Regions from separate parts of the Marivivens sp. JLT3646 genome, predicted to be linked through region 1. Evidence: riboswitches for the same ligand, from Rfam matches in the RefSeq annotation. Region 1 holds a riboswitch; the other holds the start of a gene.
What was found. A riboswitch is a leader RNA that binds a small molecule or an ion and turns the genes downstream of it on or off. The one in region 1 is predicted to bind S-adenosylmethionine.
Positions count from the first base shown of each region.

Region 1 (4,568 bases):
TGCTTCGTGAAACATCTACCGTTTTTGCGGCCTTGATTGGATGGTTCATCTTGGGCGAAAAGGTGGGGCCGCGCCGTTTGGCGCTGATGACTTTGATCGCCATCGGAGCAATCATTGTGGAAATGGGAGGCTAGAATGTCAGCAAAACCGATCAATCCGATCCTGAAACAGGTGCTGGAACTGGGGCCGACATTGGCGTTCTTCCTGCTCTACATTAAGATCAAGGATAACACCTATACCATTATGGGCACTGACTATTCCGGCTTTATCGTCGCGGCAGTCGTGTTTATTCCTGTGCTTCTGGCAGCCATGGCGGTGCTCTGGTTCCTCACGAAAAAGCTTTCACGGATGCAAGTATTCACCGCGATTATGGTGATTTTCTTCGGTGGGTTGACCGCATGGTTCAACGATGAGGCCTTCTTTAAAATGAAGACCTCGATTGTTTACGGGCTGTTTTCGCTGCTGCTTGGGATCGGGCTACTACGTGGTCAGAGCTGGCTCGAATACGTGATGGGAGAGTTCCTGCCTATGCAGCGCGAGGGCTGGATGATCCTCACCCGCCGACTGACTTTATTTTTTGCGGGATTGGCCGCGGCCAACGAATTCATCTGGCGCACGCAGAGCGAGGAACTTTGGGTCACGCTCGAAACCTTTGCGTTCCCCGTGGTCCTGTTCTTGTTCCTATGGTCGCAGATCGTAACGCTCCAGCGGTTCCTGATCGAAGAGCCTAAGTAAAGAAATCCGCGGCGATCCGCATGTCGCGCAGAGGGCGCACAATGCGGATCGATTCAGCGTAGAGCGGGTCGGCCTTATAGGCTGCTAGCTGTTCGGTATCGTCAAACTCAGCATAGACAATGAAGTCTGGGCCATCGGGGCTGATGGGGTCAGAGTTCAGGTTTTCCCCGATTTCGATATGGCGGCACTGTTTGATGTTTTCCAAGAGTTTAAGCCCTTGGAAAACAGCGTCGCGATCATCTGCTGACTTCGCTGTGAAAAAGACGATGTGACGTATCATTTTTGTTTGAACAGCCGTTCCATTTCTTCTTTTGAGAAGGCCTTTTGGCGCAGTTCGGCGCCGACTTCCATCCCTTTTGCAACTTCGGGACGTTCCGCCATGCGCGCCATCCAAGCGGCAAAGTTTGGTTTATCGTCAAGCGTTTGTTGCTGACCCTCCCAGCTCGCGGCCCACGGATAGATCGCCATATCCGCGATGGAGTATTCGCCGCAGACATAGTCTTGGTCCTGAAGCTGCTTGTCCAAGACGCGATAGAGGCGGCCGACCTCGTTGCGGTAACGGTCCTGCGCATACGGGAGCACTTGGGGCGGAGACATATCGGGAGCGTATTTGAGGAAGTGATGCGCCTGACCAGCCATCGGTCCGACGCCGCCCATTTGCCACATCAGCCACTGTTCGACCATCACCCGTTCACGCTCTGTCGTGCCACCGAATTTCCCAGTTTTTCGCGCAAGATATTGCAGGATCGCGCCCGATTCAAAAATAGAGATAGGTTCGCCGTCGGGGCCATCACGGTCGACGATGGCGGGCATGCGATTGTTCGGCGCAATGGCGAGGAAGTCTGGCGCAAACTGGTCGCCAGCACCGATGTTGATTGGGATCAGGTTGTAGTCCAAGCCCATCTCGCCCAAGGCGATGGTGATCTTTTTGCCGTTTGGCGTCGGCCAGTAGTAGAGATCGATTGCAGCGGTCATCTGAAACTCCTGTTCGCAAGTTGAGGTCACAATGCGGGTTTCACAGGGGGCTGCAAGGCGTTTTCCTTGACCAGAATGTCACAACGGCGTAACCACTCCGCCGTGGCGATTTGAACCGGATTGCGGGCCACGTTAAATAAGCCGCTAAAAAGGAAACAGGCCAACCCCTGCTCCCTTTATTCGGTGTAGGGGTTTTTTAATGGCCGTAAGGAACAAAGACATGGACAAACTTTCCAAACGCACTCGCGCTGTGCATTCGGGTACTCGTCGTAGCCAGTATAACGAACTGTCAGAAGCAATCTTTCTGACACAGGGGTTTGTTTACGAAACGGCAGAACAGGCTGAAGCCCGTTTTGTGAAACTCGGCGAAGACGAATTCATCTATGCACGATATGGCAACCCGACTGTTGCCATGCTCGAAGATCGTATGGCAGACCTTGAGGGCGTTGAGGCAGGATTTGCCACCGCTTCGGGTATGGCCGCGGTGAACGGCGCGCTGATGTCCATGCTCAAAGCGGGCGATCATATCGTGTCGAGCCGCGCTTTGTTTGGATCGTGCCTCTATATTCTCGAGGACGTGCTTCAGCGGTTTGGCGTCGAACTGACGCTGGTCGATGGTCGTGATCTGGATGCGTGGAAAGCTGCGATCCGTCCCGACACCAAAGTTGTCTTCTTTGAATCGATTTCGAACCCGACGCTCGAAGTGATCGACATGAAATCAGTCGTCGAACTGGCGCACGCCAATGGTGCGATTGTTGTGTGTGACAATGCGATGGTCACGCCTGCGTATTCGATCGCGGGCGAACTGGGCGTTGATCTCATTGTCTATTCGACGACCAAACACGTGGACGGTCAGGGCCGCTGCCTTGGCGGTATGGTTTTGGGCAAGAAAGAGCTCGTTCGGGGGCCGGTCGAGGCATACCTTAAACATACAGGCGGCGCGATGAGTCCGTTCAACGCTTGGGTCATGCTAAAATCGCTCGATACTTTGTTCCTTCGTGTGGGTCAGCAGTCCGAAACCGCACTGAAGTTGGCTGATGCGCTTGCAGGTCATCCTAAACTGAACTCGGTGAGCTACCCTCTCGATCCGCGTCATGCTCAGTATGAACTGGCGAAGTCGCAATACGAGGGCGTCGGTACTGTTCTGGCGATTGACGTGAAAGGTGGCAAAGAAGAATGCTTCCGTTTTCTCAACGCGCTCAAGATTTTCACAATCACCAATAACTTTGCGGACAGCAAATCACTGGTGACCCACCCTGCGACCACAACGCACCAGCGTTTGCCGCAGGATCAGAAAGACACGCTAGGTATCACACCTGGTTTGGTGCGTGTGTCCTGTGGCCTTGAGGATGCTGACGATCTGTTGGCAGACCTGAAACAAGCATTGGATGCCATCTGATGAGTGATCCGCGCGACGGTTCCAAGCGTATTCCCTTCGCATTTGATGGAAAACTGTCGCGCGCATCCCATATAGTGGGGCGTGCTGCACCTGCGGGAGGCTCCGACATGAATATCCATTCGTCCGATATGGACCGTGAACCGTCGCGCGAAGAAGCCGAGGCGGCTCTGGCGCTTTTGCGGCGCTGGGCTGGCGATGCCACACCCGAAGAGGTGGCAACGCTCGATCCTCTCGTGTCACGTTTGATCCCGGGGCAGGAAGTTTCGAATTACCCAGCCCTTGCTCGCGCTTATCCCGAAGATTTCGTTGTGGATGAGGATTACAAGGCGTCGATGCCTGACCTCCAGAACGGGCCAAGTAGCCTGATCAAAGGGGCAAAGCAGCAAATCCAGCACGTCGGGATTTCAAACTTCCGCCTGCCGATCCGGTTTCACACCCGCGACAATGGGGATGTGACGCTCGAGACGTCTGTGACGGGAACGGTGAGCCTAGAGGCGGAAAAGAAGGGCATCAACATGTCCCGCATCATGCGGTCCTTCTATAAACACTCAGAGCAGACGTTTAGCTTTGAAGTGATGGAGAACGCGCTGGACGCCTATATGGCAGACCTCGAAAGTTTCGACGCACGTATCCAGATGCGGTTCCGTTTCCCAATGAAAGTCCGTTCGTTGCGCTCTGGGCTCGAAGGGTTCCAGTATTACGATATCGCGCTCGAATTGGTCGAACGCGCCGGCGTGCGTAAAAAGATAATCCATCTCGATTACGTCTATTCGTCGACTTGCCCCTGTTCGTTGGAACTTTCCGAGCACGCTCGTCAATTCCGTGGTCAGTTGGCCACGCCGCATTCGCAACGTTCTGTGGCGCGTATGTCGGCGGTGATGGAAGACGGCCCTATGTTGTGGTTCGAAGATTTGATCGACATGGCGCGCGTTGCTGTCCCGACCGAGACCCAAGTGATGGTCAAACGCGAAGACGAACAGGCGTTCGCTGAACTCAACGCGGCCAATCCTATCTTTGTCGAGGATGCGGCGCGTTTGTTCTGTGAACAGCTTCAGCAGGATCCGCGCGTCGGCGACTTCCGCGTTGTGGCCAGCCATCAAGAGAGCCTGCACAGTCATGACGCTGTGTCGGTCTTGGTCGAAGGGGAGACCTTTGACAGCGACAGCATTGACCCGCGTTTGTTCACAACGTTGTTCCACGTCGGATAATTTCTGCATTGCAGCAGATGAAATGCTGCAATGCAAAAAGCAGCGGTGCACATGCGGAGCTATTGGTGCTATCGTTCATGTATCGGGGAAACGGCCCGCTCTACATGGATGCTCCTAAATGGCACAAATCGCAGAAAAATCGACCTTTGATGCATCAGCGCTTCGCAGAAAAATCGACGAGTTCTTTTCTGCACTGGGTCGTGGCGTTAAGGCATATGGAGCGCATAAATCGCGCGCTGGTGAAATTGCCG
Region 1 covers NZ_CP018572.1:1,975,602-1,980,169, reverse strand. The annotation lists gene BSK21_RS09865 (DMT family transporter) at 1-134, shown strand, start outside; gene BSK21_RS09860 (inner membrane-spanning protein YciB) at 136-735, shown strand; gene BSK21_RS09855 (Dabb family protein) at 728-1,015, opposite strand; gene BSK21_RS09850 (glutathione S-transferase N-terminal domain-containing protein) at 1,012-1,710, opposite strand; SAM riboswitch at 1,803-1,879, shown strand; gene metZ (O-succinylhomoserine sulfhydrylase) at 1,931-3,109, shown strand; gene folE2 (GTP cyclohydrolase FolE2) at 3,217-4,317, shown strand; gene BSK21_RS09835 (hypothetical protein) at 4,436-4,568, shown strand, end outside.

Region 2 (4,568 bases), 820 kb from region 1:
GAGGTGGGGTGACCGTCGGAGACGATGTCGCCGTCTCCCACGACGGCGCCCCCGAGACACCGTAAACCGCGATTTTTAGGGAATTTGGGGAGGTGAGATAAGGTAGGCTCGGCGCACAAAGGGACGGCCATAACGAAAAAAGGCCCCCCGAAGGGTGCCAGTCTACATGCGAGTGCCCTTGCCGTCATATCCAGACCTCAAAGAGCGCCCTCGTAGATGAGTCCAATAAAGAAGAACCGCCGTCTGCTATTAAGGCAACGGATGAGGAGGATGACGGGGGGACCAAAAGGGGGAAAGATCAAGGTCGATCACCCAGCACCTCGCTCCATTTCCCCCCATTCAATGTCATTTCACTGAGGAGGGGCAAGATTGATTGGAATGTTCTCAAGTGGCTGTTCCAAGTCGCAATGGCGTAGCAGGTATCTGCTCCGGACATACTCTCGCCCGCAGCTCCTTCGCACGATGTGCCATGTAAGGGAATAAGAAGACCGGGTCGGGTGCCGTTGTATATTGGTATGTCAATGACCGATGGTTCGAAGCCCAGCTGACGTTCAAAAATCTTATCTTCAACTACAATGAAGTAGCCGCATCCACCTGAGCCGCACCAACCATGTCCCAGACCTTCACAAGTGAAAGACTTATAGATGACAGTTGCGCTCTGACCTTCGCCAATTGCGATATCGTAGATTGATCCCTCGTCGATACCGAAGTCACTTTGCCTTGGCGTTGATTTTTCAGTGCGTGCCAAATCCTCAAAGCAGTATTGTCTATGCCAATCGACTATGGATTGAACGACAGGATTGGGGTGATCCTGCGCTGAAGCTGTCCGAGCGAGCAGAGCCAGCATTAGCATTATGAATGTCTTCATGATGAATGTCTTCATGTGAAAGCTCCAAGGCCTGCGTTCTTAAAAGGGTCTGGGGTACCTATGCGGTACCCCAGGTCCATTCAGGAGTTAATTTCGAAGGTTTCTAGCCATTCGACTGCCTCTTCTCTGGATATGAAGCTGCGAGAGTAGTCCAGTGTGAACCCAGCTTGTCCTTGGCTCTGGCTTTGGAATGCCGCGAATATGGAGCCGTCTTTCAGTTCAACCTCCCAAAGGTGAACTCCGTCCCAGCCTTCTGGATCGTTGTCAGCATGATCACGCCGTAGAATTTGTAATTCCGCCTCTTCTAACAGTGATCCGTTTTCGATTGCACCGAGGCGATCACTATCGATCTCACCCGACTCCTCGAGGATGCTGACCACATCATAATCGTCGGGGTAATTGATCCACTCACTGTCTCGGTCTCTAGCACCTTCGTAATACATTCCAAGGATTGTATCGCCAGCTTCCTCATAGAGCTTTTCAGTGGGTAGGATGGTATTAATGAAGTCATATTGGGCGGGCTTTGAAGCCGCAAAGAACTCTTCAATGCTTGGGTTGTCTAGGTTGCTCATGATTAACCTCTTGCACTTTCTGCCGATCGCGGCACGAAGGCCCCTGATGCGGGGCGGATGATGGGATCTACGATAAGGAAGTCAGTCTTTCTTTCCACAGCGGCCTTGAAGTCGTTGATCCAACTTCGATCAATCAGCTTTGCGGTGGCATATCTTGGGGTGCTTGGATGTATTTGTAGATCGAGGCCTAGGCCCAGTTCCTTCGGTTCTGTGAACCAAAAATTGCTCACATCGAAAAGCGTGCAGAGTAGATCGTGCGCTTCACATGCGGGTTGGAAATAGGCGAACCAATGTTCGTACTCCCAATCATTTTCTCCAAACGGAAACCAAATGTCGTCCTCTCCGAACCAACCCTGATCGATCATCTTCCAATGAAGCGATTGAGGCATGATCTCGTAGGTGCCCTTAAACCAAATGCTATCGATGATTTCTGGTCTGACCAATGGCCTTGGCTCAGCAGGTGCATCCGTCTTGATAATGACCTGTCCTGAATGGCTCGGCTCAAAATGCAGTTCTCGCTTCACTGAGACTTGAGAAGGCGGTTCGATCCAGCCGTCAGACGATGGCTCCCCAAATGCCTCGGTCATCGTGGCAATCGCAAAAGGTGCTGATAAGAATGAGCGACGTTTCATTGTCTTTCCTCCGAAAGCGAAACTCGACAGACGGAGGAACGATCCAAGAAATGGTCGATGAGGATTTGCTCGTTTTTGCCCACAGGCCACATCCCTTCATGGAAACCACCTTGCCGAGTTCGCAGGTTGGTGTGGGCATAAGCCCAGCTCTTGATGATGAGACCGTTAAAAGGGATTTTCGTTTTTAGAGCAACTACTAAAAATTCAGAAAGATTATGAGTTTTGCTCACATTCGGCGTGTCGCTGTACGGATATTTCGGGCGGTTCTAATCAGGTCAGGCTTCTTCTAGTCAAAACAGTCGATGCACCCTGAGATTTCTGCCAATCGGACAAGATCCGCCTTATCACTTCCTGCCTGCGTGGAATTTCCTGGAGATTTCGACGGGGGTAGGGGTTACTTTTCTTCCCGCAGCCACTCAATGATGGCGCGCCGGATAACGTCCGGTCGAGATTGAGTACCTAAATTGCGGGCGCGAATTTCATCAATTTTTACAATGATATCGCGGGGTAGGCGCACGGTGACAGCTTCCGTGTCGACCGGCGGACGGCCTCTGGGCATTTTATTTGTTGACATTATTTAATCTCAATAATAATCTGCAGTTGACCCACCAAAGAGCGGCAACTCTTCGGTGGGCCGTGCCAAGAACGATCTGTTACGGAGATCATAAATGACATTAAATAATGATATCACTTCCCCATCGGGGAACCAAGCGGGTATGTCCGCAGTGTACTACGGATGTCTTCGGCTTCTGCCGCGACGTTTGCAGCAATCGGCAGACCTGCAGCAGTATGTGTCGGTCGTAAAATCCCCAGCCTTGATCGAAGAATTTCGGAAACGGGTACATAATATCCGGACGCAGGATATCGATGCTGCCCTGAAGTACGCACGGCGGTCAAAGGAGCATCCGCAGTCGGTTGAACTGAAGGCTCTTGCGGCGATTTTCACCTGTCTTTCGCAGGCGTGGTCGGGAAGCTTTGATGTCACGGCGGCGCCATATGCAGAGCAGGCAGAGATGCTGATCGAGGATGGTGTGTCTGACGATCTGGCGAGGATCATTGTCGATGCTTTTGCGGCATTGGACGCCTATGTGACGGCTTGCGCCGAACAGGCGCCTCTCGCGGCTTAACCCTCTTTTTTCCTTTAAATGGATGAGACATCTTCGCGGCTCTGGCCGTGAGGACCCAATCTCTCTGTTCCATTCGGAGGTCAGTATGACCGATGTTGTAATGTCGCCCGCAGGCGGCAAACCCAAACCTGTGCGCAGAGACCGCCGTCGCAGCCAGCGCCTAATCCCAAAGGCTTGGCTAAAATTCCCATCCTCAAAGGCCTTTTCGATCGTCGGCAGGTTCGCAAATCGGAACGACCTCTTGATCGAATGCACCCGCTGCGGGGCGCAGCAGCGGTCCAAGGTCTTTACCTGCCGCTCTGGCGTGCCGATCTGCCAGAGCTGTCTCAAAAAAAAGCGATCTACGATCGCACAAAAGGCAGGGCTGCAGTTTGTGGAGGCGGTGCCGGGAAAGCCCCACTACGGGCGGTTTCTGCTGACCTGCGGGCATCAGGTCCAGAGGCAGTTCGAGATGATCGAACGGATGGCGGCGGGCAAGACAGGCCTTCGCTGCGAGACCTGCCACGGGGCAAAAGAGCGCGATGAAGCGATGGCCCGCGGTTGGAGCCTCTTGGGTGACGATCCAGAGGGTGCTCCAAGCTATCGTCTTTATCAGCATGACGCCTGTGGGCATCAGCAACGCATTGCGCGCGGTAACCTTCAAACGGGGCGCTTCGACTGCGCGCACTGCGGGGGAGGGTGGTCCGCAAAGCCATCGTTCATCTACGTGGTGCGCCTGATCTGGGATGATCTGACGCTGATTAAGGTCGGCTTCAGCGCCAACCCCGCGATCCGCTTTCGCCAGCAGCTCGATCTGGGGTCAGAGGTCACGGTGGAGTTCCTGCGACAAGAGCCTCTTCAGAAGGGCCGCGCAGCGATCCGGCTCGAGAAGGCGTTCCATCGCCGCATGGCGAAGGACCATCCCCACGCGCGAGTACCGCTTGAGGTGTTTCAAGGGCGGATCAAGGTGGTGTCAGAGATCTACTGGCCGGAGGCTCTCAAAGAGATCGACCAGACGCTGAACGCGCTTCTGCGCGACTAAAGACACCATCCTTTCTTAAGGACAAAAACTCCTGCCCCGAGTGTCGGGGCAGGCCCAAATTCCATGTCTCTCAGGTGCTGTCATGACCTCCTTTACTCCGACCTGGCGACCACTCTTCGAAGACCTTTGCGGTGCCTTTTTTGCTGAAGACCCCCTTGGTCTGGAAGCCGACCGCACGAGCCTTTTAAAACGGCCCGATCGGCCTCTTCTCGCGCTGGCATGCCTTGCGAAAGGCCTGCAGACGATGGAGGTTCTGCGTCCCGCGTTCAAATCGGGCGCTGTGACTGTGCTCGAAGTTGAGACAGAATACCTGATCAGTGACTACTGCAGTATCATTCGCAAGGTTCT
Region 2 covers NZ_CP018572.1:1,156,705-1,161,272, forward strand. The annotation lists gene BSK21_RS05795 (hypothetical protein) at 299-883, opposite strand; gene BSK21_RS05800 (hypothetical protein) at 949-1,440, opposite strand; gene BSK21_RS05805 (hypothetical protein) at 1,443-2,072, opposite strand; SAM-I-IV-variant riboswitch at 2,136-2,234, opposite strand; gene BSK21_RS05810 (ribbon-helix-helix domain-containing protein) at 2,467-2,646, opposite strand; gene BSK21_RS05815 (hypothetical protein) at 2,741-3,199, shown strand; gene BSK21_RS05820 (GIY-YIG nuclease family protein) at 3,285-4,220, shown strand; gene BSK21_RS05825 (AAA family ATPase) at 4,303-4,568, shown strand, end outside.
Region 2: it holds a riboswitch for S-adenosylmethionine, as region 1 does, so the genes downstream of both, BSK21_RS05805 (hypothetical protein) here and metZ (O-succinylhomoserine sulfhydrylase) in region 1, are expected to answer to the same signal.